DNA from 3 places in the Streptomyces sp. M41 genome. Region 3 is predicted to be linked to each of the others. Evidence: riboswitches for the same ligand, from Rfam matches in the RefSeq annotation. Region 3 holds a riboswitch; each other region holds the start of a gene.
What was found. Region 3 has a riboswitch for thiamine pyrophosphate ahead of ACHBTE_RS18315 (thiamine ABC transporter substrate binding subunit). Riboswitches for the same ligand answer to the same signal wherever they lie in the genome.
Positions count from the first base shown of each region.

Region 1 (9,801 bases), on a different contig from region 3:
GTCATGATGAGCTTCCTCGTCTCCGAGGAGCTCTCTTTCCGCATCCCGGTGGAGCTGCGCTACGAGACCTGCGATCCCTATGCCGTACGGCTGACGTTCCACCTGCCCGGGGATGCCCCGGTGACATGGGCGTTCGGCCGCGAGTTGCTGGTCGACGGAGTCGGCCGACCGTGCGGGGAGGGCGACGTACGAGTGTCGCCGGCCGGTGCCGAGACCCTGGGTGATGTCATGATCCGGCTTCAGGTGGGCGCCGACCAGGCGCTGTTCCGCTCTTCGGTGGCGCCGCTCGTGGCCTTCCTGGACCGCACCGACAAGCTGGTGCCGCTCGGCCAGGAGGGCGCCCTCGCCGACTTCGACGCACACCTCGACGAGGCACTGGACCGCATCCTGGCCGAGGAGCAGAGCGCGGGCTGAGGGCTTTACGGCGGCGCGAGCGGGGGTGGCGTAACGCTTCGCCGGGTGCGGTGCCGTCCGGCGCGAGAGAGCGCTCCGATGGGTGCGGGGGCTCGATGTGCGAGGGGGGTCCGATGTACGAGGCCGGTTCGCTGGGCGAGGGCGAGGGTGAGGGCGACGGCGGGGCGAACCCGGCCGTGGCCGTCACCGTTTGCGCCGTCGGCCCCGTCCGCCACGCTGAGCCTGTTGCCCAAGAGCCGGCCGGCCAGGAGACGGCTGACCGGCGGCCGGTTGCGCACCTGGAGTGACCGGCTGGGCCCCTGCGGGCACGCCCCCCTTCTCGGGTCGGTCCGCGGAGACCACCAGGGCCGCGAGAGCCGTGGTGACCGGCACCGACGCGACCAGGCCGATCGAGCCCACCAAGGTGCGGACGATTTCCTCGGCCACCAGCTCACTGTTGGCGACCGTGCCGACCCCGCTCTGCGCGATCGAGAAGAGCAGCAGCAGCGGCAGCGCGGCGCCCGCGTAGGCGAGGACAAGGGTGTTGACGACGGAAGCGATGTGGTCGCGGCCGATCCGGATACCCGCCCGGTACAGTCCGCGCCAGCCCATCGCCGGGTTGGCCTCGTGCAGCTCCCAGACCGCGGACGTCTGGGTGACCGTCACGTCGTCGAGGACGCCGAGCGAGCCGATGATGATGCCGGCGAGCAGCAGACCGCTCATGTCGATCGACGGGTACAGGCCGTGGATCAGGCCGGTGTTGTCGTCCGTGTTGCCGGTGAGCGCGGCCCAGTCGATGAACACCGAGCCGAGGACGCCGATCAGCAACAGCGAGATCAGTGTGCCGAGCACGGCCACGGACGTACGGGCGGACAGGCCGTGGCAGAGGTACAGGGCGATGAGCATGATGGCGCTCGACCCGACCACCGCCACGACCAGCGGGTTCGAGCCCTGGAGGATCGCCGGCAGGATGAAGAAGGTGAGCACCATGAAGCTGATGGCCAGCGAGATCAGCGCCATGACCCCGCGCAGCCGCCCGACGATCACCACGGCGACCGCGAAGATGCCGGCGAGCACGGCCAGCGGTACGCGCCGGTTCACATCGGTGACCGAGTACTGGAGATCCTTGGGGGCCGAGGGCTCGTAGGCGACCACGACCTCCTGGCCCTCGTGCAACTGCCGTGACTGGTCGGGCTGCACGATCTCCGTGAACGTACGGCCCTTGTCCTTGCCCGTGTCGACGCGGATCGTCGCCTTCTTGCAGGTGCCCTGCTCCTGTTGCACGGCGGAGGAGCCTTCGGCGGTGGAGGTGTCGCCGGTCGGTGGCACGCCCGAGGCTCCCACCTCCTTGCAGCTCAGCTCGACCACCTTGGTGACCGTCGCCTGCTGCGTCTGCCGGTCGAAGCCCACCCCGGTGCGCTCGTGCGGCGGGGCACCGCCCGGCCAGAGCACCACGAGCCCCACCAGCACCGCCGCGGTGAACGGGATCAGGACCGCCGCGATGACCTTGCGCAGATGCCGGGAGACGGGCGTCGCGGGACCGTGGGCGTGACTGTGCGAGTGCCCATGACCGCCACCGCCACCGGCACCACCGCCACCATCCGCACCGCCACCGCCACCGCCACCGGTACCGCCACCGCTGTCACCGCCGCCGTGCGAGCCGCCGGAGCCATGACCGTGCCCACGCCCGCCTGAGTCGTGCCCGTGCCCATGGCCACCTGAGTCGTGCCCGTGCCCATGGCCACCTGAGTCGTGACTGTGACCATAGCCACTCCCCGGCACCCGACCGTGCTCGCCCCAGCCGCCGGAACCAGCAGCATGATCGTCGGCGCCTTCTCCGGAACCCCGGCCGTATCCGCCGTCGTAGCCACCCTCGTATCTGCCGCGAGGGACCGCCGAACCCGGGCCGTCCGTGCGGCCGTTGCCCAGGGCGGGGCCGTTTCCGAAGCCGGAGCCACGGCGCGGCTCGGGCGGTGGGTACGGAGGTTCATGCGTCGTGGTCACCGACCGATCATCGCAAGAACGATGGGGGCCCTCTGTTCACCGCGCCCGAATTGACGCTAGCGTGGAGCCACCTTTGTACACGCGGGAGCTCGGAGCACCGGGCTGAGAGGGCGCTGACCTCCGTCCCAGCGATGTTTCACATGAAACATCACCCATCGCGAGTGATGTTGCACACGAAACATCGGCAGACGGATACCGCTGCGTCGACCGCCGAACCTGTTACCGGGTAATGCCGGCGTAGGGAGTAGGTCTCATGACCATCAAGGACGCGCGCACGCCTGCCTCCGTTCAGGACGAGAAGTTCCAGGAGGCCGGGAAGTCCATCGGCTGGCACAAGGCGTACGTCGAGGGCTCACGCCCCGACCTGCGGGTGCCGGTCCGCCAGGTGCACCTCACCAACGGGCAGTCGGTCACGTTGTACGACACGTCCGGCCCATACACAGATCCGCTCGCCGAGACGGACGTCCGCAGGGGGCTGCCCCCGCTGCGGGAGAACTGGATCATCGCCCGCGGCGACACCGAGGAGTACGCGGGCCGTCCTGTCCGTCCCGAGGACGACGGCATCAAGCACACCTCGCCCCGCGGCGGCCTGCGCAACCTCGACGCGGTCTTCCCCGGGCGTCCCCGTCAGCCGCGTCGCAGCCGCGACGGCCAGGCGGTCACACAGCTCGCCTATGCCCGGCGAGGCGAGATCACTCCGGAGATGGAGTTCGTGGCCATTCGGGAGAACGTTTCTCCCGAAGTGGTACGCGACGAGATCGCCGCGGGCCGGGCGGTGCTGCCCGCCAACGTCAACCACCCGGAGATCGAGCCGATGATCATCGGTAAGCGGTTCCTGGTGAAGGTCAACGCCAACATCGGCAACTCGGCGGTCACGTCCTCCATCGAGGAGGAGGTCGAGAAGATGACCTGGGCGACCCGTTGGGGCGCGGACACGGTCATGGACCTGTCGACCGGCCGCAACATTCACACCACACGCGAGTGGGTGCTGCGCAACTCCCCCGTACCGATCGGCACGGTGCCGCTGTACCAGGCGCTGGAGAAGGTCGACGGCCGCGCCGAGGAGCTGACCTGGGAGATCTACAAGGACACGGTCATCGAACAGGCCGAGCAAGGCGTGGACTACATGACCGTCCACGCGGGTGTGCGCCTGCCGTACGTACCGCTCACCGCCAACCGCAAGACCGGCATCGTCTCGCGCGGCGGCTCGATCATGGCCGCGTGGTGCCTCGCGCACCACAAGGAGTCGTTCCTGTACGAGAACTTCGAGGAACTCTGCGAGATCCTCGCCGCGTACGACGTCACGTACTCGCTCGGCGACGGCCTGCGGCCCGGCTCGATCGCGGACGCCAACGACGAGGCACAGTTCGCGGAGTTGAAGACGCTCGGGGAACTCAACACGATCGCGAAGCGTTTCAATGTTCAGACCATGATCGAGGGCCCGGGCCATGTCCCGATGCACAAGATCAAGGAGAACATCGACCTTCAGCAGGAGATCTGCGAAGAAGCCCCGTTCTATACGCTCGGCCCGCTGACCACGGACGTCGCCCCGGCGTACGACCACATCACCTCCGGCATCGGTGCCGCGATGATCGCCTGGTGGGGCACGGCGATGCTCTGCTACGTCACGCCCAAGGAGCACCTGGGGCTGCCCAACCGGGACGACGTCAAGACGGGCGTCATCACCTACAAGATCGCCGCCCATGCGGCCGACCTCGCCAAGGGGCACCCCGGTGCACAGGAGTGGGACGACGCGCTGTCCGATGCCCGCTTCGAGTTCCGGTGGGAGGACCAGTTCAACCTGGCACTCGACCCGGACACGGCACGGGAGTTCCACGACGAGACCCTGCCGGCCGAGCCGGCCAAGACGGCGCACTTCTGCTCCATGTGCGGGCCGAAGTTCTGCTCGATGAAGATCAGCCAGAGCATCACAGAGCGGTTCGGTGGTGGCGCGGCTGAGGGGGCATCGCCGGAGGAGGTCGCCGAGGGCATGCTGCAGAAGTCGAAGGAGTTCGCAGCGAGCGGGAACCGTGTGTACCTGCCACTGGCGGACTAGTTCGTAGCCCTACAGGACGACCCGCGCCCCATGGAGGAGCCGCGGGTTGTCCTGTTGTCAGAGGTAGAGCCCTGCCAGACGGGGCAGTCTCCGCCGCATCTCATCCGCGTCGTCGAAGTCGAAGTCTTCCCCCATGTCCGCTGCGTCGCTGTCCTGCTCGTCAGCTGATCGGTACTCAGCCCACGCTTCGTAGAAGGCGTCCGGGTTGCCTGTAAGGCGTTCAAAAGCACCACTGGCCGCGTAGTTCACGTCCTCGTAGAACAGCGCCTCGTCCAAATGGGCGGTCGCGGCTTCGATGACAGCGGGGTGCTCGGCGAGGCTGTCCGGATCCAGAGCGGTGCGCTCGTACCAGTCTCGCCCCAGTGCGATCACTCCCGCTCGGAAGTCCATGAAACTGTCGTCGGAGCAGCCACCTCCGATGAGGTAGGCCGCTGCCCAGACATCCCAGCGGTACAGGGCGTCATGTACCTCATCGAACTGCTCTGCGTATTCAAGGATCTCCTGCGGAGTACATCCGACAAGGAGGTCTACCAGCACCTCGTCGAAGAGCCTGCCGGAGGCGGCGGCCGAAGAACGCGCGGATTCGATGATGTCCCAGAAGCGGTCGATGTACATGAAGCCGCACTGTGCCATCCCGGTATGACAATGGGAGGAGGAGTGTCCGGTCGGCGGACGCTGGTCCCGTAACGGAACGGGTACGACGCCGCTTCGTTCGATCAAGATCCCTAAGGTCTTTCGTGTGAGTGGGATCGATGTCACCAACGGAGTGGTCGGCGCCTTCATCGGCATGCTGTTCGCGGTGCTGTTCCAGCAGCCCCTGCAGAACGCCTGGTACCGGCTGCGCAGGCGGTCGGCCGGTGCGTTGCGCAATCTGGGGCGCAGGGAGGAGTCCGGGCCTGCCTGGAGCACGTTCTCGCTGGGCCCGTTGCAGACGTCCGCGCTGATCGTGGAGGGCGACGGCGACAAGCCGATACCCCCGGAGTCGGTGTATCTCCATGTGCTCGACGGCGAGGTGGAGTTGCCGTCGGACATGGCCGGCTGGCGTGCGGAGATCGCCGAGGAGAGCGAGCGGCTGCGAGTCGAGGGCCGTACGCCGCTGTGGAACGGGCCGCGCTATGCGGTCGAGTCGGTCGATGTTTCCCGGACCGCTCTCGAGGAGTCCCCCGAGGTGCATCTGCGGCTGCGCCCGACCGACTACTACACGTTCCTGGCAGCTCAGCAGCTCGACCGGCGGCTTCCGGACGGCACCACTCCGCGCTCCCGCTATCTGGACCCGGAACGCCCGCTTCAGGCCCCGGACTTCCTCCAGTGCAGTTTCGCCGTCAACATCGCGGTGGTCACCGCCGACGACATGCTGGTGGTGAGCCGGCGCAGCGACCGGGTCCGCATGGCGCCGGGCGTATGGAACTCCTCCGTCAACGAGGGCCTGTCACGGCACATCGACTCCTCCGGCAGAAGCGCACCGGACCTGCACGCGGTGGCCCGCCGCGGGATGCGGGAGGAGCTGGCCGTGGAGCCGCACGAGTACACGCTCGAACTGCTGGCGTTCGTGCTGGACATCGACAAACGCCATTGGAGCGGGCACTTCCACGCCAGGCTCAAGGAGCTGAAGAGCTCGGATCTCCAGTCGCGGATGAGCCGGGGCGTCGCGGACCGGTGGGAACACGAGACGATCGAATATGTGCCGTTCCGGCCGGCCGCCGTGATCAAGTATCTGCTGCGGGAGGACCGGGTGCATCGATGGGCACCGTTGGCCCCGGCCCTGTTCCATCTGTCTCTCGTGCACGCATTCAGCCGCGCCCTCGTCGAACGCGTGGAAGCGCAGTGCCTCCGGCGTCTGTAGCGCGCCGCACGTCATCGGCCGGCCTGCCGTAGCGCCGGGTCTTCGGCTTGCGCTCCCTTGGGCGGGGGCGCAAGCCGAGGGGCAGCGCCAGCCGACGTCACTCCGGCTGGTGCTCCGGCCCCCCGAAGTCCGGGCTCGAGTAGTCCGGGCTGCTGAAGCTCGGGCGCGAACCACGCGAGGCCCCGTCGTCGGGGCTGCTGAAGCCGGGGCGGTCGTAGCCCAGGTTCGGCATGCGGCCGGCCGGTGTCGACGGTGGCGCGTGATGCAGTGCCGATGCCGTGCCGGGGTCGGCGAGTGCCTCCCGCAGGAACGGCAGAATGCCGCGTTCCAGCAGGGCTTCGCGCCAGGCTTCCCGGGCCCGGGCGACCTCCTCGCTCAGTTCGCCGTACGGACCGCCGTCGAACGCGGGGCGGTTGCGCAGGGCGGTGAGCAGGAGTCCGACGGCGGCGACCATGATCGCTGCCGCGGCCAGGGCGCCGAACACCCATCCGGTGGTGAGCATCGTCTGGGCGAACGCCGGCTCCGGGTTGAACATCTTCAGGATGTAACCGACGAGCAGGAAGATCGCCGCCGCGGTGCCGGCGAGGACGGGTGCCAGGACGGCGAGGACGGCGACGATGCCGGGGCCGGCGGTCTCGGCGACCTCGCCCATGGTGGTGGCGAGCCCCATCGCAACGCCGCCCGACTCGGTGGAAGAGCCGGACTCGCGGCTGGACGACGGGGTGGACGGCGCCGGTTGGCGCAGTTCCTCGCGGACCTTCACATAGTGCTGGTACTCGGTCGCCGCAGCCGCCGTGATGAGTGCGGTGGCGTTGAGCGCCATGGTGCGCAGCTGTTCGGGGTTGAGCCGCTGTCCGACAGCGGTCAGTTCCGGGCGGTGTGGGGCGGAGCGCAGCGCCGCATCGAGGATCCGCTCGTATTCCTGGCGGTCCTCGCTCAGCAGGTGCTGCGGAACGCTGTTCATGTGCATCCCCCGATGCTCCGTAGGGCTTGGGGCTCGCATGCCAACGAGCCGTCGGGCAGAAACGGAGGGGAGCCTGCTACGGATAAGCCGATGGTAGAGCGGTGACGGCACACGGTGACAGGGGGTTTGCCAAAATTGGGCCCTGGCCTGCACCGTCCCCCGTCGCCGCCGCTGTGGGCGACGCCTGCCCCGTGAACGCTCAGATATCCAGGGGAAGTTGCTGGACCAGTAGCTTTCCGGCCATGGTCACGCCGCCGTCCATCGCGATGGCGAGCCCGTCGGCGTAGACATGCGGTCCTTCGACCGAGGGTCCGCCGCCGTCCTCGTTCTCCTCGGAGCCGACCTCGCCGAGCAGGTACGGAATGGGGCTGTGGCCGTGAACGACGCGGGTGCCGCCGTACGTATCGAGCAGCGAGCGCACATGGTCGGCGCCGCCTTCGTCGCGGAAGGAGAAGCGCTTGGTGAACTTGCGGAAGAGGTCCCAGACTTCGTCGGCGTCGTTGCGCGTGAGTGTCTCGCGGACGGTGTCGTTGACCGCCTCGATCGAGTCGCCGTAGTCGAGATAGGCGGTGGTGTCCGAGTGCACGAGGAGATGGCCGTCGACCTCCTCCATGGCGTCCAGCCGGGACATCCACTGAAGGTGATGGTCCTGGAGCCGGTCCATGTCGGTCTTCTGGCCGCCGTTGAGCAGCCAGGCGGCCTGGAAGGTGGCGGTGCCCGCGCCGGAGTTGACGGGGGTGTCGCCGAACCGCTTGGCACCGATCAGCAGGAGCTCGTGGTTGCCCATCAGCGCCTTGCAGTAGCCGCCCGCCGCGGCGGCCTCCGCGGACAGCCGCATCACGAGGTCGATGACACCGATGCCGTCCGGGCCGCGATCGGTGAAGTCGCCGAGGAACCACAGCCGGGCGGTGCCGGCGCACCAGTTGCCGGCGGAGTCGATGAGGCCCTTCTCCTGGAGGGCGGCGACCAGCTCGTCCAGAAAGCCGTGCACATCGCCGACGACGAACAGCGGACCGGCGCCGCCGACCGACTGGGGCGCCGACACGACGGCGGGGTCGATATGCACCTGAACCGTGTCACCCCGGTTGATGACGGGCAGGTCGCGCTGGGTGGGCGTGTAGCCCTCCGGGTACGTCTGGTCGAGGTGCGGGGCGATATCGCCGGGGTGTGTGCTCTGGGCGTACGGACCGGTCTCGTGGACGTAAGCGGGCACCCGGAAGTCGCGCAACGTCGCCGTCCGCTCCACCTCGGGTCCCTGACCGGCCCCCTGAGTCATCAGACCCCTCCACCATCGCGCCGCAGCTGCACCGCATCGGACTGCCTGGTCGCAGCGGCCCGCGGTGTCGTGGGCCCATCATAGGAATGCCGATCGCGCCGTGTGATGACCCAGGGGTAGTGAATCGGAGCAGGACTCCTGTTCCCCGCGGCTTTCGCCCCGATTGGGCAGGTCTTCGGCCGTCCGGCGACGACGTCCCGCGTGGCTCTCCGACCCGCCTCGCCTGCCCCGGACCTGCCGCCCGACCTGCCTTCCTGCCCCCGGTCACTACCGCCCGACCTGCCGCCCGACCTGCCCCCACCTGCTCCTATCGCCGGCCCCGGCGGGGTCCACCCCGCTTTTCCGGGGCCGACTGCCGCCGTCTCCCCGACCGCTCCTGCCGTCCCCGGGACCGCTCCTGCCGTCCCCAGGACCAGCTCCTACCGGCCCTCCGGGGACCGCGGCGGGCTGACCGTCGTCCGAGGCGGCCGTCGCTGGGACGAGGTACGCACGATCAGCTCGGTCGGTATCACCTGCTCGACCGGCTGGTCCGAGTCGACCCCTTCGATGGCGTCGATGAGGAGCTGGACCACGGCGGTACCGATGCGGCGCGGCTTCAGGGAGAGCGTGGTGATGGGCGGCTCGGTGTTGGCATACACGGTGGATTCGCTGCAACACACCAGAAGCAGGTCGTCCGGTACGCGCAGGCCGTAGCGGCGTGCGGCGGCCAGCAGGTCGGTGCCGTTCGGGTCGAACAGCCCGTAGACCGCGTCGGGCCGGTCGGGCCGGGCGAGCAGCCGGTCGGCGGCGACGGCGCCCGCGCATGGATCGTGCGCCGGGTAGGCCTCGTACACCGGGTCCTGGCCGACCCGCTCGCACCAGCGCAGATACGCCGTGGTCGACAGGTGGGTGTACGTGTCCGTCGTGGTGCCGGTCAGCAGGCCGATCCGGCGGGCGCCGGCGTCGGCCAGGTGGTCGAGGATGCCGAGTACGGCGGCCTCGTGGTCGTTGTCGACCCAGGCGGTGACCGGCAGCGAGCCGGCGGGGCGGCCGTCGGAGACGACCGGCAGGCCCTGTCGGACCAGTTCGCTGACGACCGGGTCCTGGTCGGACGGGTCGATGACGACCGTGCCGTCGAGAGCGACGTTCGACCAGACGTCGTGGCGCGAGGTCGCCGGGAGGATCACCAGGGCGTAGCCGCGGGCGAGCGCGGCCGAGGTGGCCGCGCGGGCCATCTCGGCGAAGTACGCGAACTCGGTGAAGGTGAAAGGTTCATCCCCGTATGT
Region 1 covers NZ_JBIMKE010000005.1:302,406-312,206, forward strand. The annotation lists gene ACHBTE_RS09865 (SsgA family sporulation/cell division regulator) at 1-414, shown strand, start outside; gene ACHBTE_RS09870 (YibE/F family protein) at 598-2,397, opposite strand; TPP riboswitch at 2,469-2,658, shown strand; gene thiC (phosphomethylpyrimidine synthase ThiC) at 2,651-4,453, shown strand; gene ACHBTE_RS09880 (DUF4240 domain-containing protein) at 4,511-5,068, opposite strand; gene ACHBTE_RS09885 (hypothetical protein) at 5,193-6,296, shown strand; gene ACHBTE_RS09890 (hypothetical protein) at 6,394-7,266, opposite strand; gene ACHBTE_RS09895 (metallophosphoesterase) at 7,460-8,536, opposite strand; gene ACHBTE_RS09900 (LacI family DNA-binding transcriptional regulator) at 8,956-9,801, opposite strand, start outside.
Region 1: linked by a shared signal. The riboswitch ahead of thiC (phosphomethylpyrimidine synthase ThiC) and the one ahead of ACHBTE_RS18315 (thiamine ABC transporter substrate binding subunit) in region 3 are both predicted to bind thiamine pyrophosphate.

Region 2 (9,801 bases), on a different contig from region 3:
GGGCGGTCCGCGCGCGAGGGGGTGAAGACGTCGTCGCGGTCGTAGTCGTCGCCGTAGCCGAGGTCGTCCCGGCCGTACTTGCCGTCGTCGCGGCCGTACCTGCCGTCGTCGCCGAAACCGCCCTCGCCCGCCTCGAGGTCGGAGACCTCCAGGGTCGGCTCCTGGCGGGCCGGCTCGCCGCGGCGCTTGGCGCCGCCCAGGGGGCCCAGCGCCGGTGCGGAGACCGCCCAGCCGGCCGAGAAGCCGCGGCGGAAGGACAGCGTTACGTAGGTCTGGCCGATCGCGAAGGCCGCCGCGCCCAGCCCGATGACGATCACCGACGGGATGAGCACCCCGATCACGACACCGAGGAAGCCGACGAACGCCAGCAGCCGCCAGCGCAGGCGTGCCTTGTACTGAAGCAGTACCTCGCCCAGCAGCCACAGCGCGACGATGCCGAACGCGATGTAGAGGACCGTCCAGCCCATGTACGCCCCTCTCCCAGTGGCCGCCTACGCAGTGTGACGTATATCAGGACGGCCGGTCTAGGCCTGCGGTGGGTGGTGCAGGCCCAGGTTTTCGTAGATTTCCAGGGTCGCCGTGGAGTTGTTGAGCGTGATGAAGTGCAGTCCGGGCACTCCCTCGGCCAGCAACCGTGCGCAGAACTCCGTGGCGAACTCGATCCCGATCGAGCGTACAGCCGCCGGATCGTCCTTTGCTGTGAGGATCCGCTCTTTCAGGGCGTCCGGGAAGGCGGCGTTGGTGAGGGACGGGATCCGCTCCAGCGTCCTGACGCCGGCGATCGGCATGATCTCCGGGATGATCGGGGTGTCACAGCCGGCCGCCGAGACTCGGTCGCGCAGCCTCAGGTAGTCCTCCGGATCGAAAAACATCTGCGTGATCGCGTAGTCCGCGCCGGCCCGGCACTTGTCGACGAAGTGCCGGACGTCGGTGTCCCAGTCGCAGGAGCGCGGGTGCATCGCCGGGAAGGCGGCGACGCCCACACAGAAGTCACCGGACGCCTTGATCAGCTCGACGAGTTCGGCCGCGTAGGTGAGGCCCCGCGGGTGCCGCACCCACTCACCCAGCGGGTCGCCGGGCGGGTCGCCGCGCAGCGCCAGCATGTTGCGGATCCCGGCGTCGGCGTACTGGCCGATGATGTTGCGCAGGTCGGCCACCGAGTGGTCGACGGCGGTGAGGTGGGCGATCGGGGTGAGGGTGGTGTCCGAGGCGATCGCCTCGGTCGCCTTGACCGTGCCCGCGCGGGTGGAACCGCCCGCGCCATAGGTCACGGAGACGAAGTCGGGTCCGACGGCCTCGACCCGGCGCAGCGCGTTCCACAGGTTCCGCTCGCCCTTCGGGGTCTTGGGGGCGTAGAACTCGAACGAATAGGTCGTCTTGCCGGTCGCGAGCATCTCGCGCACGGTACGAGCGTGGTCCGACCTGATGGATGCGGTGCCGAGGGCCATACTCGCAGGTTAACCAGGGGCCCCCGGTCCCCCAACCGGGCGCCGGACATTTGCCCGATTTGTCGGGCTGTTGTCCACTCCTTGGACAAAAACCGGCCAAAGAACGGCCAGCCGACGGACCCGAGGGGCGGAACGGGGCCGGGCGGAGGCCGGGCGAGGCCGTGGATCGACGGCACATGGTCCACGGACTGAGACAAGACTCGATCAGATGTGAGACGCCGTCTCCTCAGGGGTCCGGGCTCCCTCCCCTCGGGCCGGGCCTACGACTCCTTCCGGAGCCGCTGCGCGAACTCCGCCGACGCCGCGGCCGGGTCGTCGGCCTCCGTGATCGCCCGTACGACGACGACACGTCGGGCGCCCGCCTCCAGCACCTGACCGAGGTTGTCGAGGTCGATGCCGCCGATGGCGAACCAGGGGCGGTCGGTGCCGAGGGCGGCGGTGTGACGGACCAGGTCGAGGCCGGGGGCGTGCCGGCCGGGCTTGGTGGGGGTGGGCCAGCAGGGGCCGGTGCAGAAGTAGTCCACGCCGTCCTGGGCGGCGGCTGCGGTGGCCTCGGCCTCGGAGTGGGTAGAGCGGCCGATGAGGACGTCGTCGCCGAGGATCGCGCGGGCGGCGGGGACCGGGAGGTCGCCCTGGCCCAGGTGCAGGACGTCGGCGCCGACGGCATGAGCCACGTCGGCACGGTCGTTGACCGCGAGAAGCTTGCCGTGCCGGGCGCAGGCCTCGGCGAAGACCTCCAGGTGCGCCAGTTCCTCGGCCGCCTCCATCCCCTTGTCGCGCAGCTGCACGATGTCGACGCCGGAGGCCAGCACGGCATCCAGGAACTCCGCGAGATCGCCCTGCCGCTTGCGGGCATCGGTGCAGAGGTAGAGCCGGGCATCGGCGAGCTGGCTCCGGGCGGTGACCCCGGTGACGGTGTCGGACATGCGCTTCCCCCTGTGATCGGGTGCCGGGCGGATGACGTCGGGCGGGAGCCGGACGGTGGCACGGTAACCCGGAGGCGGGCGGAGGCGGCACGCGGTGTCGAGCGGGCCGGGACGGGCCGGCACGGCGGGGCTCGGCCCGGATCCTTGCAGGTGCCCGGGGTCCGGGCAGGACTCACCGGGCCGGCGGCGGCCGGACGGCCCGGGGCTCGCGGCACCCGGCGCCCGTCCGCCGCCGACCAGCTGGCCCCGAGCCGACCGGTCACCCCGAGTCGACGAGTCACCCCGACCCGAAGATCCCAGGGCCGCCCGCACGCCGGACAGCCCTCGGACCAGCGTGGAGATCCGTTCTGATCAGACAGCGAGCGCCTGGGCGCGGCGCTTCACCTCCGTGCCGCGGTTCTCGCTCAGGGCCTGCGCGGGGGTGCCGGGCAGGCTCGGGTCGGGCGTGAAGAGCCACTCCAGCATCTCTTCGTCCGTGAAGCCGTCGTCCCGCAGGAGCGTCAGGGTCCCGGACAGGCCCTTGACGACCTTGTCCCCGTCGATGAAGGCGGCGGGGACGTGCAGCGCGCGGTTCTCACCTCGGCGTACGGCGATGAGCTGGCCCTCCTTGACCAGCTGCCGGACGCGGGTCACCTCGACGTCGAGCATCTCTGCGATGTCGGGGAGGGTGAGCCAGGCGGCCACGAGAGCATCGGTCTTTGCGTCAATCTCGGTCACGGAAACAAGCCTGCCATCTGCCACTGACAGTCGGAAGTCAGGCCGGTCCACCCGGAGGCCCCGTCGCTCCGACGCGCTAAGCCGTCGCCGCCTTCAGCGGCCTCGCCGGGTCCACCAGCAGCGCCGCGTCCATCGGCGTGCCCGCCTCGATCAGCCGCCGTCCCTGGGCGAGATCCCGGGGCCGGCCCACGGCCAGGACGGCGACCAGCCGGTGCTCCCGCAGCCAGCAGACCGCCCAGGCCGGGCCCGACGGATCGCCGCGCCACAGGGTCGTGTCGGCGGCGGCGTGGTGGCCGGCGTACTGGACGAAGCGGCCGAACTGCTCGGACCAGAAGTACGGCACGGGGTCGTAGACCGCGGGGGTCTCGCCGAGGATGTTCGCGGCGACCGTGCGCGGGCCCTGGAGCGCGTTGTCCCAGTGGTGGACCAGCAGCCGTTCGCCGTAGCGGCCGGAGGGGAAGGAGGCGCAGTCGCCGACCGCGTAGACGTCCGGGACGGAGGTGCGCAGACCGTTGTCGGCGACGACCTCGCCGTGCGCGCCGAGCTCGATGCCCGAGCCGGCCAGCCAGGCCGTGGCGGGGCGCGCCCCGATCCCGACCACGACGGCGCCCGCGGGGATACGCGAGCCGTCGTCGAGGACGACCTCGCCGGGGTCGACACGCTCCACGCGCGCGTGGGTGCGCAACGCCGCCCCGCTGTCCTCGTACCAGGCGGTCATCGGCGCGGCGACCTCGGCCGGCAGCGCGCCCGCGAGCGGCCGGCCGGCGGCCTCCACGACCGTCACCGCACACCCCGCCTCGCGCGCGGCCGTGGCGAACTCGGCGCCGATCCAGCCCGCCCCGACGACCACGATGTCGTGCTGCCGGGCGAGCACCGGCCGCAGCCGCTCGGCGTCGTCCAGGGTGCGCAGCAGATGCACGCCGGGGATGCCCTCCGCGCCCGGCAGCCGGATCGGTTCGGCGCCGGTGGCGAGCACCAGGACGTCGTACGGGACGGGCCCGGCCTCGGTGTCCAGTTCGTGGTCGGTGGTGCGCACGCCCAGCACCTCGCGCCCCAGCCGCAGTTCGATGCCGAGGGCGTCGAAGTCGACGTCGAAGGCCGAGCCCTCGGACTTGCCGAGCAGTACGGCCTTGGACAGGGGCGGCCGGTCGTACGGCTGGTGGGGCTCGGCGCCGATCAGCGTGATCGTGCCGGTGAAGCCTTGCTCGCGCAGGGCGACCGCGGTCTGCACCCCGGCCATGCCCGCGCCCGCGACGACCACGCGCCGCGCCTGTGACGTGCCCTGTTGCTGCGTCTGCTCGCTCACCTGATCACCATAGACAACTGACAATCCGTCAGTCAGGGGGGGTGCTCGGTGACCTGTTCCACAACACTCGTCCCCCGGCCGGCCTGCGACTCCCACTCCCAGCTCTCCTCCAGCCGCACCCGGCCGTCCGGAAGGTCCACCACCGTCGACACGCAGTGACCCGAGGACGTGGTCCCGTCCCGCTTCAGCTGGACGTAGCGGAAGTCCAGCCGGTCCCCCTTCCTCGTGCCCACGAGACACCCGCGCACGACATCGCCGCCGGTGTAGTCCGCCCAGATCTCACCGTCCTTCTCGTGGTAGGTGAACCGGGTGCGGGTGCCCACCTGACCTGGGGCTTGGTCGGCCACGGGGGCGAGGACGAGACCGTCGAGCGAACGGGCCACGGGCGAGGGCTCCCTTACTGAGGCGTGCGGCGGCGGGCTAGGGTGGCCAACGTAGAGCACTCGCGGGAGCCCGGACGCACCGGGCTGAGAGGGAGGCTGGCGGCCTCCGACCGTACGAACCTGATCCGGGTCATGCCGGCGAAGGGAGGGGCTGGACGCCCATGTCGCGTACGCGAACGTCAGACGTCCTCGTCATCGGGGGCGGGATCATCGGCCTGGTCACGGCGTGGCGGGCCGCGCAGCGCGGGTTCACGACCGCCGTCGTGGACCCCGAGCCGGGCGGCGGGGCCGCCCAGGTGGCCGCCGGGATGCTGGCCGCCGTCACGGAACTGCACTACGGCGAGCAGACCCTGCTCGGCCTGAACCTCGCCTCGGCCCGCCGCTACCCGGACTTCGTGGCCGAGCTCATCGATCTCACCGGCCATGACCTCGGCTACCGCCGCTGCGGCACGCTCGCCGTGGCGCTGGACTCCGACGACCGGGCCCACCTGCGTGAGCTGCACGCCCTCCAGAGCCGGTCGGGGCTGGACTCCGAGTGGCTGTCGGGGCGTGAGTGCCGGCGCCTGGAGCCGATGCTCGCGCCGGGCGTGCGCGGCGGGCTCCGGGTGGACGGGGACCACCAGATCGATCCGAGGAGGCTGTCCGCGGCGCTGGTGGCCGCCTGCGAGCGGGCCGGTGTGGTCTTCCACCGGGCGTGGGCCGAGCGCTTCGACGTCGTACGGGACCGGGCCGCCGGGGTCACCACGGCGGACGGCACCGAGCTGCGCGCGGGCCAGGTGGTCCTCGCCGCCGGCAGCCGCAGCGGACGGCTGTCCGGCGTTCCGGACGACGTACTGCCCCCCGTACGTCCCGTGAAGGGCCAGGTGCTGCGGCTGACCGTGCCGAAGCGGTACGCGCCGTTCCTGAGCCGGACCGTGCGGGCCGTGGTGCGCGGCAGCCAGGTGTATCTGGTGCCGCGGGAGAGCGGCGAGCTGGTCGTCGGGGCGACGAGTGAGGAGCTGGGCTGGGACACGACGGTGACCGCGGGCGGCGTGTACGAGCTGCTGCGCGACGCCCATGAGCTGGTGCCGGGCATCACCGAACTGCCGCTCACCGAGACACGGGCGGGCCTGCGCCCCGGCTCCCCCGACAACGCTCCGCTGCTCGGTCCGTCCGGCCTCGAGGGGCTGGCCCTGGCCACCGGCCACTACCGCAACGGCGTGCTCCTCACCCCGGTCACCGGCGACGTCATGGCGCACGTCCTGAGCACCGGTGAACTCCCCGACGAGGCCCGGGCGTTCTCGCCCCGGCGTTTCAGTTCCGCCGCACTCACGGAGCAGCCCGTATGAACACTCCGTTCCCCACTCCACCCACCACCCCGGTCACCATCTCGGTCAACGGCGAGCGTCGGCAGATCGAGCCGGGTACGGCTCTCGACACGCTCGTGCGGTCCCTCACCGCGGCACCCTCGGGAGTGGCCGCCGCCCTCAACGAAACCGTCGTCCCGCGCGGGCAGTGGCCGGCGACGTCCCTGAGCGACGGGGACCGCGTCGAGGTCCTCACCGCCGTCCAAGGAGGCTGAACCATGGCCGACGATCCCTTTGTCATCGGCGACCTGTCCTTCGGGTCCCGCCTGATCATGGGCACGGGCGGGGCGCCCAGCCTCGAGGTGCTGGAGCGGGCGCTGGTTGCGTCCGGGACGGAGCTGACGACGGTCGCGATGCGGCGGGTGGACCCGTCGGTGCACGGGTCCGTCCTCTCCGTGCTGGACGGCCTCGGCATCCGGGTGCTGCCGAACACCGCAGGGTGCTTCACGGCCGGCGAGGCCGTGCTGACGGCCCGCCTCGCGCGCGAGGCGCTCGGTACGGACCTGATCAAGCTGGAGGTCATCGCCGACGAGCGGACCCTGCTGCCGGATCCGATCGAGCTGCTGGACGCCGCGGAGACGCTGGTGGACGACGGGTTCACCGTGCTGCCGTACACCAATGACGACCCCGTGCTGGCGCGGAAGCTGGAGGACGCCGGCTGTGCGGCGATCATGCCGCTGGGGTCTCCGATCGGTTCGGGGCTCGGCATCCGCAATCCGCACAACTTCCAGTTGATCGTGGAGCACGCGCGCGTGCCGGTGATCCTGGACGCGGGTGCGGGGACGGCGTCGGACGCGGCGCTGGCGATGGAGCTGGGGTGCGCGGGTGTGATGCTCGCCTCGGCGGTGACGCGGGCGCAGGAGCCGGCGCTGATGGCCGACGCGATGCGGCACGCTGTGGAGGCGGGCAGGCTGGCGTACCGGGCGGGGCGCATTCCGCGCCGGCACTTCGCGCAGGCGTCGTCTCCCGCGGACGGCCTGGCACGGCTGGACCCCGAGCGACCTGCGTTCTGAACGCACGTTCGATGAAAGCCTTTCACCCATGAGGCGTCCGTCACAGCTCGGCTGCAGTCCCGCCCCGATCCCGGTCCGGGGCGGGAGGTGTGTCGGTGACGGCTCGTAGACTCACCCGCGTGGATACGACGCTTCAGGACCCTCTGGTCGGGCAGGTGCTCGACGGCCGGTATCGCGTGGACGCGCGCATCGCGGTCGGCGGGATGGCCACGGTCTACCGGGCCCTGGACACCCGCCTGGACCGCGTGCTCGCGCTCAAGGTGATGCACCCCGCGCTGGCGGTCGACGGTGTGTTCGTCGACCGGTTCATCCGCGAGGCGAAGTCCGTCGCCCGGCTCGCGCACCCCAATGTCGTGCAGGTCTTCGACCAGGGCACCGACGGGTCGTACGTCTATCTCGCCATGGAGTACGTCGCGGGCTGCACCCTGCGTGACGTGCTGCGCGAGCGCGGGGCGCTGCAGCCCCGGGCCGCGCTCGACATCCTGGAGCCGGTGCTCGCCGCGCTCGGCGCCGCGCACCGCGCCGGGTTCGTGCACCGGGACATGAAGCCGGAGAACGTCCTGATAGGGGACGACGGCCGGGTCAAGGTCGCCGACTTCGGGCTGGTGCGGTCCGTGGACACCGTGACCAGCACCACCGGTGCCGTGCTCGGCACCGTCTCCTATCTCGCGCCCGAGCAGATCGAGCAGCCCGGCGCCGCCGACGCCCGCGTCGACGTGTACGCGTGCGGTGTCGTGCTGTACGAGATGCTCACGGGCGACAAGCCGCACGACGGGGATTCCCCCGCCGTGGTGCTCTACAAGCATCTCCACGAGGACGTCCCGCCGCCCTCGGCCGCCGTGCCGGGGCTGGCGTACGAGCTCGACGAGCTGGTCGCCTCGGCCACCGCCCGCACCCCGGACATCCGGCCGTACGACGCCGTGGCGCTGCTCGCGCTGGCCCGTGAGTCCCGCGCCGCGCTGAGCGCGGACCAGCTGGACGCCGTGCCGCCGCAGGCCCACACGGCGGAGCGCAGCAACGCCGACGACCGCACGAGCGTGATCCCGCGCGCGCTCACGATCCAGCGTCCGCTGCCCGTGAACGGGGACGAGCCGGAGTCCGAGGCCGTCTTCAACCGGACCAGCCGGCTGGAGACCCCGCCGCCCCCACCGCCCGGGCCCCGCCGGTCGGGTACCTCGCGCCGGCCGCGCGGCCCGCTGGTCGTCGTGGCCGCCGTCCTGCTGGTCCTCGGCCTCGGCGTCGGCATCTGGTACATCAACTCCGGCCAGTTCACCGAGGTCCCGCCGCTGCTGTCCAAGACCGAGGCGCAGGCCCGGGAGCGGCTGGAGAAGGCCGGGCTCGACATCGGCAAGGTGCAGCGCACCCACAGCGACACCTTCAAGCGCGGCACCGTCATCACCTCGGACCCGAAGTCGGGCGCCCGCATCCGGCACAACGACTCGGTGGGTCTGGTGGTCTCGCTGGGCCCGGAGACCGTGAAGGTGCCGGACCTCCAGGGCTACAAGCTGGACAAGGCACGGACCGTACTGAAGGACGGCGGCCTCGAACCGGGCCGGGTGACCCGGGAGTTCAACGACGACATCCCCCAGGGCTTCGTGATCTCCTCCGACCCGGGCAACGGCACCAAGCTCCGCTCCGGCTCACCGGTCGCGCTCAGCGTCAGCAAGGGCAGCCCGGTGGACATCCCGGACGTCACCGGCGAGAGCCTGGCCGAGGCGAAGTCCGACCTGGAGGGGGCCGGTCTGAAGGTCGAGGTCGCCGCCGGCCGGGTCAACTCCGAGTTCGACGCGGGCCGGGTCGCCCGGCAGTCGCCGGCCAACGGCAAGCAGGCCGCCGAGGGCGACACGGTGACGCTGACGCTCTCCAAGGGCCCGGAGATGATCGAGGTCCCGGACGTGGTCGGCGACAGCGTCGACGACGCCAAGGCAGCGCTGGAAGGCGCCGGCTTCGAGGTCGACGAGGACCGCGGCCTGCTCGGGCTGTTCGGCGACACGGTCAAGAGGCAGTCCGTGGAGGGCGGGCAGCGGGCACCGAAGGGCTCGACGATCACCATCACCATCCGGTGATCGCGATCACCAACCACTGAGAAAGCCCGCACCGGGCTCGCTCCAGGTTCGCTCCGGGCCCGCCCCGTCACCGGCCGGTGATCGGGCGGGCCCGACCGCATGACACCCTGAACGGGTGAGAAGTCAGCAGTCCGGCACCGCCCTCCCGGGCCCCTCCCGCAACCCGATCGGCGGCCATGTCCCGGTGGCCGGCGGCCTCAGCTCCGTCGGGCTCGGCTACGCCCATGACCTCAAGGCCGAGACCGTCCAGGTCTTCGTCGCCAACCCGCGCGGCTGGGCCACGCCCGCCGGGAATCCGCGGCAGGACGAGGAGTTCCGCGCGGTGTGCGCGGCCGAGTCGATCCCGGCTTACGTGCATGCGCCGTACCTGATCAACTTCGGCTCGCACACCGAGGCCACCGTGGAGAAGTCGGTGGAGTCCCTGCGGCACTCGCTGCGGCGTGGCCGGGAGATCGGGGCGCTGGGCGTGGTCGTGCACACGGGCAGCGCGACCGGCGGCCGGGACCGCTCGGTGGCCCTGAAGCAGGTGCGGGAGCACCTGCTGCCGCTGCTGGACGAGCTGACCTGGGACGACGACCCGTTTCTGCTGCTGGAGT
Region 2 covers NZ_JBIMKE010000020.1:487-10,287, reverse strand. The annotation lists gene ACHBTE_RS23170 (hypothetical protein) at 1-467, opposite strand, end outside; gene metF (methylenetetrahydrofolate reductase [NAD(P)H]) at 525-1,448, opposite strand; gene thiE (thiamine phosphate synthase) at 1,709-2,374, opposite strand; gene ACHBTE_RS23155 (Rv2175c family DNA-binding protein) at 2,726-3,091, opposite strand; gene ACHBTE_RS23150 (NAD(P)/FAD-dependent oxidoreductase) at 3,168-4,397, opposite strand; gene ACHBTE_RS23145 (hypothetical protein) at 4,430-4,780, opposite strand; TPP riboswitch at 4,833-4,944, shown strand; gene thiO (glycine oxidase ThiO) at 4,942-6,108, shown strand; gene thiS (sulfur carrier protein ThiS) at 6,105-6,341, shown strand; gene ACHBTE_RS23130 (thiazole synthase) at 6,345-7,139, shown strand; gene pknB (Stk1 family PASTA domain-containing Ser/Thr kinase) at 7,259-9,205, shown strand; gene ACHBTE_RS23120 (deoxyribonuclease IV) at 9,321-9,801, shown strand, end outside.
Region 2: linked by a shared signal. The riboswitch ahead of thiO (glycine oxidase ThiO) and the one ahead of ACHBTE_RS18315 (thiamine ABC transporter substrate binding subunit) in region 3 are both predicted to bind thiamine pyrophosphate.

Region 3 (9,801 bases):
GACACCATCGTCGCGATGCTGCTCACCAAGCCGTTCTACGCGACCTTCACCTCGAAGGAGATCGCGGACGCCACCCGCACCAGCGAGGTGCTGATCGCGCTCAGCGCCGAGAGCCGCGCACAGGTGGACGAGCTGGTCGACAGGGCGGTCGCCGCCGGCGGCACCGCCTCGGACCGGGTCCAGGACATGGACTTCATGTACGGGCGCTCCTTCGACGACCTCGACGGCCACACGTGGGAGGTCATCTGGATGGACCCCGCGGCCATCGAAGGCTGAGCCCCGCCCGCCGGAACTCCGGACCTAGCATGGGCGGGTGCAGACGATGCCCGCCCATGCGGCCCACCACGACGACCGTGAGATCGAGACCCTCGAGGAGTTCGACGCGACCGTCGCCTCGCGCGGCAGCCTGGCCGGATTCCGTGTCCAGGCGGTCGATCTGACGGACCGTACGCGCGAACTTCTCACCACGGACACCGCGGGCTCCGTCTTCCTCGGCTGCCCGATGCGCGAGGACGCGGCGGTGAAGATCCGCGCGGACGGCGCCCTGGTCTTCCCGCCCATACCGGACCTGCCCTTCGACCCCTACCGAGGGCATGTCTACTCCCCCGACGAGCTCTTCGCGTCCCTGCCGGACGGCTACGAGGCGACGCCCGACGCGAAGGCGTACGCCTGGTTCCAGCGGACCAAGGCGGACCGGGACATATACGCCTCCATGCTCCGCGCGGTCCACGACGACTCCGTCTCGGACGCGCTCGACGAACTCCTGTCCGGCACCCGGGTGGTGGGCGTCATGGGCGGCCACGCGATGCGCCGCGGCACCACGGCGTACGAGGGTGCCGCCCGGCTCGGCCGGGAGCTGGCCCGGGCCGGTTTCACCGTCGCCACCGGCGGCGGACCCGGCGCGATGGAGGCCGCCAACCTCGGCGCGTACGCCGCCCCTTACGGCGACGACATGCTCGCCGACGCCCTTTTGCTGCTGGCCGAGGCACCCGGCTTCACACCCTCGATCACCGGGTGGGCGACGGCCGCCTTCGAGGTGCGCGCCCGCTGGCCGAAGGGGGGCCGCTCGGTCGGCATCCCGACCTGGTTCTACGGCCATGAGCCGCCGAACCCGTTCGCCTCGCACATCGCCAAGTACTTCGCCAACGCCACCCGCGAGGACGGCCTGCTGGCCCGCTCGAACGCGGGTGTCGTCTTCCTGCCGGGCGCCGCCGGGACCGTACAGGAGATCTTCGACAACGCGACGCCGAACTACTACGAGTCGCGGGGCGAGCCCACGCCCATGGTCCTGGTCGACCGGGCGCACTGGACCGAGAAGCTGCCGGCGTGGCCGCTGCTGAAGTCGCTGGCGCGGGAGCGTTCGATGGAGTCGCGGATCGCCCTGGTCGACCGGATCGAGGAGGCTCCGGCCGCGTTGAAACGTCTCGGCGGTTAATGAGAGGGCAAAGCCAACGTCTGTTGACTGCATATGCGTTGACACTTCTTATGTCACGCTTATAAACCAGTGAGACTCCTGGGGACGGCGACACCACATCGCCGCCTCCGCTCGACCCCCCGCTGTGCTGCAACTCGTAAGGACAAACGTGTCCATGAACCGCCGTACCGTCGCACGTTCCGTGCGCGCCCTGGGTGTTGCCTCCGCGTCGGCCGCGCTGGCGCTCGGCCTCGCGGGCAACGCGCTCGCGTGCGACATCAGTGAATTCTCCGCCGAAGCCAAGTGCGACGGCGGCAAGGGCGTCATCACCGTCACCGACGTGGACCCCAGCGGTATCCCGGCGACCGTCAGCGTGTTCCTCCAGAACAACGGCGCCGACCTGAAGAAGGTCGGCGAGCAGGTGGTCAAGGGCTCGCGCGAGGGTGTCACCATCACCTTCGCCGAGGACTGGAAGCCGGACGCCGAGTACCGCATCCACGTCAAGGCCCCCGGCTATGTCGACGAGGACATCGAGCCGAACCTGACGACGCCGTCCACGGCCTGCAAGAAGGACGAGGAGGAGAAGCCGCCGGCTTCGTCCGACGCCCCCACCCCGTCGGACTCCGCCTCGACCCCGGCCGAGGAGACCGACACGCCCACCCCGGCGCCCTCGGAGAGCGAGAGCACCGCCCCCGCGGACACCGAGAGCAACGTGCCGTCCCCGGCGGCCGGTGACTCCAACCTCGCCGACACCGGTGCGAACTCCAACACCGGCATGATCGCCGGCATCGCGGTCGCCCTGGTGGCCGTCGGCGGTGGCGCGATCTTCTTCGGCCTGCGCCGCCGCGGGGCGAACAGCAACGACGACCGCTGACCCACCCGCACGCGCAACACCCTTGTGGCCCGTCCCCATCGCCGGGGGCGGGCCCGCCGCCTTTCCCGGGTGACGTCAGCCGAAGGTGGCCCGCTCCAGCCAGAACTCCAGCAGCTCCCGCTCGCCGAGCACCTCCACCTCGGGGCTGTCCAGCGGCAGCCGGCGGTAGAAGGCGAGCAGCACGGCGGTGAGGGGGCCGCGCAGCGCGACGGTCGCCTTCTCGTGGCCGCGACGCCAGGCGATGACGTCACCGGACAGGTCGATGAGCCACTCCGCGTCCACGTCGGGGCCGGTGTCGGTGGCGTGCAGGTGGATGCTGCTCCCCGGCAGACGCAACTCCCGCGCCGGGTCGTCCGGAAGGGTCCGCTGGGCCCACTCGACGATCTGGAGCCACTCGTCGATGGCGTCGGCGGCCACGTCCGGCGCCACCTCGTAGGGCTGTCCGGCGGCCAGCGTCGCGTCCGCGCGGTGGACGGTGAGTTCATGCGTCATACGGCGGGCCCAGAAACCGGCGTTGAGGATCCCCGCCCACCCCCACACCTTGGCGTCCGGGCCGGCCTCCCGCAGCGTCCCGACGAGCATCTCGCCGGTCTCGGCGAGCCAGGCGTCCAGCGCGGCGGCGTCGCCTTCGCCTTCGGGCCCCTCGAAGCCGGGCACCCGCTCCTCGGGTATCTCCTCCTCGGCGCGAGTCCGCACGGTCGCCTCGACCCAGCGAAGGGCGCCGCCGGTGTGCCGGACGAGCTGTTCCAGCGACCAGTCGGGGCAGGTCGGCACCGTCACCGACAGATCGGCGCCGGAAGTCACGACGGCCCTCAACAGGCCGATCTGGTGGGCGATTTCATCGCAGTAGCGAGCGTACGGAAGTGACGTCATGCCCGCACCCTACGCACATGATGATCAGCCCAGCACGACAATTTCGGCGGCGTCGAACTCCACGCCGACCACGTCCCCGACCTCCGGCGCCTCCCGCAGCGCACAGGCCGCCTCCAGGCGCGGCGCACCCTCCGGCTGGAGGTGCACGGCGACATGGGTGCCCTTGAACGTTCGCGCGGCGACCGTGCAGCGCAGCCCCTCGTCGGCGGCCACGAGCCGCACCCCGGCCGGCCGTACGAGCACCGCCCGCGTGCCCTGGGCGGCGCCCTCACCGACGGGGAGCTTCCCCCAGGGGGTGTCGGCGGCCTCCCCGGCGACCGTGCCCTCGACGACATTGTCGAACCCGAGGAAACGCGCCACGAACTCGTCCACCGGCCGCTGCCACACCGCCAGCGGCGTGCCGCTCTGCGCGATCCGCCCGTCCCGCATCACCACGACCCGGTCGGCGAGCGCGAAGGCCTCGCCCTGGTCGTGTGTCACGGCCAGCACGGTGGTGCCCAACCGGCCGAACAGTTCCCGCAGTTCCACGACCAGCCGCTCTCGCAGCGAACGGTCGAGCTGGCCCAGCGGTTCGTCCAGCATCAGCAGCCGCGGCCGGGGCGCGAGCGCACGCGCCAGCGCGACCCGCTGCTGCTCCCCGCCGGACAGCGAGGCGACGGCACGGCCGGCGGCCCCCGGCAGCCCGACGAGTTCGAGCAACTCCCGTACCCGCGCGGACTGTTCGTGCTTCGAGGCGCCCTGCATCCGCGTACCGAAGGCCACGTTGGCGCCGACGTCCCGCTGCGGGAAGAGCTGGTGGTCCTGGAACATCAGCCCTACGCCCCGCTTGTGCGCGGGCACCCCGGCCTGGTCCCGCCCGTCCAGCACCACCCGCCCGGCGTCGAGGGCCTGAAGCCCCGCCACCGCCCGCAGCAGCGTCGACTTGCCGCTGCCGCTGGGCCCGAGCACACAGACGATCTCATGCTCGGCGACATCCAGGTCGACGGCGTCGAGCACCGCCCGCCCACCGAAGCGGACGGTCGCCCCCGCAAGGCTCAGCAGCATCTAGAACTCCCCGGTCCGGTCGGTGCGCAGCCGCTCCAGCACCAGCAGCGCCACCGCGCACACCACCATCAGTACCGTCGAAAGGGCCATCGCCTGGCCGTAGTTGAGCTCGCCGGCCCGCCCCAGCAGCCGCGCCACGGCGACCGGCAGCGTCGGATTGTCGGGCCGCGCGATGAACACCGTCGCCCCGAACTCGCCGAGCGACACCGCGAAGGCGAACCCGGCCGCGATCAGCAGCGCCCGCCGCACCATCGGCAGATCGATCTCCCGCCAGACCCGCCACGGCGAGGCACCCAGCACCGAGGCCGCCTCACGCAGCCGATGGTCCACGGCCCGCAGCACCGGCAGCATGGTCCTCACGACGAACGGCACCCCGACCAGCGCCTGGGCCAGCGGCACCAGGATCCAGGTGCTCCTGAGGTCCAGCGGCGGCTCGTCCAGGGCGATCAGGAATCCGAAGCCGACCGTCACCGCGGACACCCCGAGCGGCAGCATCAGCAGTGCGTCGAAGCCGCGTACGAACCGGCCCGCGTCCCGCCGGGTGAGCGCCGCCGCGGCCAGACCGCCGATCAGCACGGCGATGGCGGTGGCGACGACGGCGTACTGCAGCGAATTGCCGATCGCCTCGATCGGGGCGACGAGGAAGACACCGCCGTCGGCATCGGTCAGCGCCCGGTAGTAGCCGAAATCGGGCGCGTCGAGCGAGCGCTGCACCAGCACGGCCAGCGGCAGCAGCAGGAGCACCACGACGACGGCCAGGACTGCGGCCAGCAGCGCCCACTGTCCCGCCCCGCGTGGACGCCGCGCGGTCACGGACGCGTCCACCAGGCGCAGCGCGCTCTCCCGCCGCCGTACGGTCCAGGCGTGCACGGCGAGGATCGCGCCCACCGCCAGGAACTGGATGACCGTCAGTACGGCGGCGGTGGACAGGTCGAAGATCTCGGAGGTCTGCCGGTAGATCTCCACCTCGAGGGTGGAGAAGGCCGGGCCGCCCAGGATCTGGACCACGCCGAAGGAGGTGAAGGTGAACAGGAAGACCATGAGCGCGGCGGCGGCCACGGCGGGGGCGAGCGCCGGCAGGGTGACGGTACGCCAGGCCGTGAGGCGGGACGCCCCGAGCATCCGCGCGGCCTCCTCCTGCCGCGGGTCGAGCTGTGCCCACAGCCCGCCCACCGTCCGTACGACGACGGCGTAGTTGAAGAAGACATGCGCGAGCAGGATCGCCCACACGGTCGTGTCGAGCCGTACGCCCCACAGCTCGTCGAGGAGTCCGCCGCGGCCGACCAGCGCGAGGAACGCCGTACCGACGACAACCGTCGGCAGCACGAACGGCACGGTCACCACGGCCCGCAGGATCTGCTTGCCGGGGAAGTCGAAGCGGGCGAAGACATAGGCGCCCGGCAGCGCGATCAGCAGGGTCAGCGCGGTGGAGGCGAGCGCCTGCCAGGTGGTGAACCACAGGACGTGCCGGATATCGGGCTGCCCGAGCACCTCCAAGAGCCGTCCGAACTGCCAGACCCCGTCGGCCTTCAGACCGCGCGCGACGATCGCGGTGACGGGGTAGGCGAAGAAGACCGCGAAGAACGCGACGGGCACGGCGACGAGGCCGAGCCGCACCGCCGCGCTCCGCGCGCGTCCCCTGCGGGGGGCGCCCGTCCGCGGGGCGCCCTCACCGGGGGTTACTTCAGTACGAGCGAGGTCCACGACTTGACCCAGTCGTCACGGTTGTCGGCGATCTTCGCCGGGTCCATGGTCTCGGGATCCTTGGCCTGCGGGCCGTACTTCGCGAACTCCGGCGGCACTTGTGCGCCCTCGCGCACCGGGTGGACGAACATGTTCAGCGGCATGTCCTCCTGGAACGTCTTGGTCAGCAGGAAGTCCAGGAGCGCCTTGCCGCCCTCGGCGTTGCCGGCGTTGCTGAGCAGGCCCGCGTACTCGACCTGCCGGAAGCAGGTGCCGCTCGCGACACCCGTCGGCGCGGTCTTCGGCCTGGGGTCGGCGTAGATCACCTCGGCGGGCGGCGAGGAGGCGTACGACACGACGAGCGGCCGGTCGGCCTTGGCCTTCTTGCCGCCGGCGGACCCGGAGAACTCCTCGTTGTAGGCCTGCTCCCAGCCGTCGACGACCTTGACGCCGTTGGCCTTCAGCTTCTTCCAGTAGTCCTGCCATTTGTCGTCCCCGTACCGGGCGGCGGTGCCGAGCAGGAAGCCGAGGCCGGGCGAGGAGGTGGAGGCGTTCTCGGTGACGAGGAGATCCTTGTACGCGGGCTTGATCAGGTCGTCGAACGAGGTGGGCGGGGTCAGCTTGTGCTCGCTGAAGTACGCCTTGTCGTAGTTGACGCAGATGTCGCCGGTGTCCACGGGTGTGACCCGGTGCTCGTCCTCGTCGACCCGGAACTCGGGGCGGACCGTGTCGTAGCCTTTGGGCTCGTACGACTGGAACAGCCCGTTGTCGAGAGCCCGCGAGAGCAGGGTGTTGTCGACGCCGAAGAAGACGTCGCCCTGCGGGTTGTCCTTGGTGAGGATGGCCTTGTTGACGGCCTGCCCGGCGTCGCCGTCCTCCAGGACCTTGACCTGGTAGCCGGACTGCTTCTCGAACGCGGCGAGGACGTCCTTGGACACGGCCCACGAGTTGTGGCTGACGAGCGTGACGGTCTTGGAACCGCCGCCGCCGGCGTCGCCGCCGTCCCCGTCGGACGACCCGCAGGCGCTCAGCGCGGGCAGCGCGACGAGACCGAGCCCGACGGCGAGGGCCGTGGCCTTCTTGGTGATGCTCACTAGTTCCTCCTGGGGTGACCAGGAAGAGACGCGGCCCCGCCCGGGTCCCCTGAGGGCTCCGGGCAGGGCGCAACAGCTCGAGTGGTGACCGATCTCCCTACCCAGAATGACCTGGGCCAGGTTCGGAGGGTCTGCGGCCGGTGCCGCACTCTCAGCGCTGTGGCGCTCCCCTGTCGGAATATGAAGATGTTCTTACGACGGTCAGACTACCGCTCGGTCGCGGCGAGCTGACCGCACGCCCCGTCGATCTCCTGACCACGGGTGTCCCGGATCGTCACCGGTACCCCGTGCGCGGCGATGGCCTCGACGAACGCCTTCTCGTCCTCCGGCCTGGAGGCGGTCCACTTCGATCCGGGCGTCGGGTTCAGCGGAATCAGATTCACATGCACGGGCCTGCCCTTGAGCAGCCGCCCGAGCCGGTCACCACGCCAGGCCTGGTCGTTGATGTCCCGGATCAGCGCGTACTCGATGGACAGCCGGCGCCCCGACTTGGCGACGTACTCGAACCCGGAGTCCAGCACCTCGCGCACCTTCCACCGGGTGTTCACGGGGACGAGGGTGTCGCGCAGCTCGTCGTCGGGGGCGTGCAGCGAGATCGCGAGCCGGCATTTGAAGCCCTCGTCGGCGAACCGGTGGATGGCCGGGACCAGCCCGACGGTCGACACGGTGATCCCGCGCTGGGACAGCCCCAGCCCGTCGGGCTCGGGATCGGTCAGCCGCCGGATCGCCCCCACGACCCGGTTGTAGTTGGCGAGCGGCTCCCCCATCCCCATGAAGACGATGTTGGACAGCCGAGCGGGCCCGCCGGGCACGTCCCCGTCCCGCAGCGCCCGCATCCCGTCCACGATCTGATGGACGATCTCGGCGGTCGACAGATTCCGGTCCAGCCCCGCCTGCCCGGTCGCACAGAACGGGCAGTTCATCCCGCACCCCGCCTGCGAACTGATGCACATGGTGACCCGGTCCGGATACCGCATCAGCACGGACTCGACGAGCGTCCCGTCGAACAGCCGCCACAGCGTCTTGCGCGTGGTGCCCTCGTCGGTCGACAGATGCCGTACGACGCTCATGAGCTCGGGAAACAGCTCCTCCCGCAGCTTGTCGCGCGACCCGGCGGGGATGTCGGTCCACTGCTCCGGCTCGTGCGCGTACCGCGCGAAGTAGTGCTGCGAGAGCTGCTTGGCACGAAACGGCTTCTCCCCGATCGCAGCGACGGCGTCCTTACGCTCACCGGGCGTGAGATCAGCAAGATGCCGCGGCGGCTTCTTGGCTCCGCGGGGGGCGACGAAAGTGAGTTCTCCGGGTGCAGGCATAACCCTTCCAGTGTGGCAGATCAACTGTGGGGGCCCGGGACGGAGCGGGGTGGGGGTGGTCACGCGTGATCGCCGCCGGGCGTCGATGGTCGGCCTCGCACGGCCCAGGGGGCACGCCCTAGGGATGGGATGATCGCTCCGGAGGGGGTCGAGTGGACGTGCTTGAACTGATGAAGTGGCTGGCCGAGCGCGGCGTCACGACCGTCTTCAAGGTCGACGGTGACCGAGTCATTGAGCGACGGGCGGCATGGATGGTCATCGTCAGCGGTGGGCCGCTCGGCGAGGACTCGTTCTTCCGTGCTGATCTGGCCACGCCGGACGCATGCCTTGACTCGTTGCTCGCCATCTAGAGGGCAAGGGGCTGTCCCCGTTCGCATGATCAGCATGTCCCGCAGAGGCGTCGCCGCCGCTCGTAGCTACCGGTGAGTCGGGCATCCTGGCCGATCTCGGCGAACGTTCCAGGCCACCCGCGCGCGCTCTCACACACATGCGGGTGGCCCATGCTCCCAAGAGAAGGGAACGGCCTCACCATGGGCAAGCCCAGCAAGCTTTTCCACCTAGCCCCTATCCCGTCGTGGGTCACCGGGCTCGCTTACATCGGCGCTCTTATGGCTGGCGTGGTGCTGATCACAACCCGTAGCGCAACGCCTGCGGAGGCCTCCGGATTGTGGCGCCGTTCCTTGTGATCTATGAGCGGGTGCTCGTCCACCGCGCGTCCGAGTAGCCACATGTGGGCTCACATCCTCGGCAGACGGAATCACTTCCGGTACTCGAAGGCCCCGATGTCACACGCCGGCCCTTGAGGCCGCAGGACGCCGCGCTGGTCTGCGGAGGGGCAGTCGGAGCCGGAGGCGGTGTCGAGGGCGGGGCTGCCGGGCAGCAGTGCCACGGTGTCTGTCGGTCCGCCGTTGTCACCGAGGGGCGCGAGGTGGGGATCACGGCTGGGGAGATCGCCTTCGGCCGTGAGGTGGCAGCTGTTTCCGCTGTCGAGGTTGTTGCCCCGGGACTCGATGGTGGCGAAGACGCGCTTGCAGTCGCTGGTGGCCTGGCCGATCGTGTTCTCGGCGATGATGGTGTTCTGCAGGGCGAGGTGACCCAGCGGCAGGTTGATGGGGTCGGTGATGGGCCCGGGCAGGCTGTCCAGGTAGGCGGGGGCGATATTGATCCCGCCGCCGCCGTCGGTGGCGGTGTTGCCGGTGATCGTGGAATTGCGGATGTCCACCAGGCCGCGGCCTCGTATGTCGATGCCGCCGCCATAGCCGGACAGGCTGCCCGGACGGTCCCAGTCGTCGGTCACACGGTTGTCGGCAATCGTGGAATTGACCACGGTACCGGTGTCGTCGAACCGGATGCCTCCGGCCTCACCCGCTGTGTTGCGGCTGACGGTGCTCTCGATCAGCGTCAGATGGGAGCCGGGGATGTTGAAGATGCCTCCTCCGTAGCCGGCACGGTTCCCCGTCACGGTCACCCGGCGCAGCGTCATCTTCTTGCTGTTGGCGATGCCAC
Region 3 covers NZ_JBIMKE010000013.1:110,784-120,584, forward strand. The annotation lists gene ACHBTE_RS18285 (VOC family protein) at 1-276, shown strand, start outside; gene ACHBTE_RS18290 (LOG family protein) at 314-1,435, shown strand; gene ACHBTE_RS18295 (LAETG motif-containing sortase-dependent surface protein) at 1,590-2,288, shown strand; gene ACHBTE_RS18300 (maleylpyruvate isomerase family mycothiol-dependent enzyme) at 2,364-3,161, opposite strand; gene ACHBTE_RS18305 (ABC transporter ATP-binding protein) at 3,186-4,205, opposite strand; gene ACHBTE_RS18310 (ABC transporter permease) at 4,206-5,909, opposite strand; gene ACHBTE_RS18315 (thiamine ABC transporter substrate binding subunit) at 5,885-6,982, opposite strand; TPP riboswitch at 7,059-7,164, opposite strand; gene rlmN (23S rRNA (adenine(2503)-C(2))-methyltransferase RlmN) at 7,189-8,295, opposite strand; gene ACHBTE_RS18325 (hypothetical protein) at 8,448-8,645, shown strand; gene ACHBTE_RS18330 (choice-of-anchor Q domain-containing protein) at 9,053-9,801, opposite strand, start outside.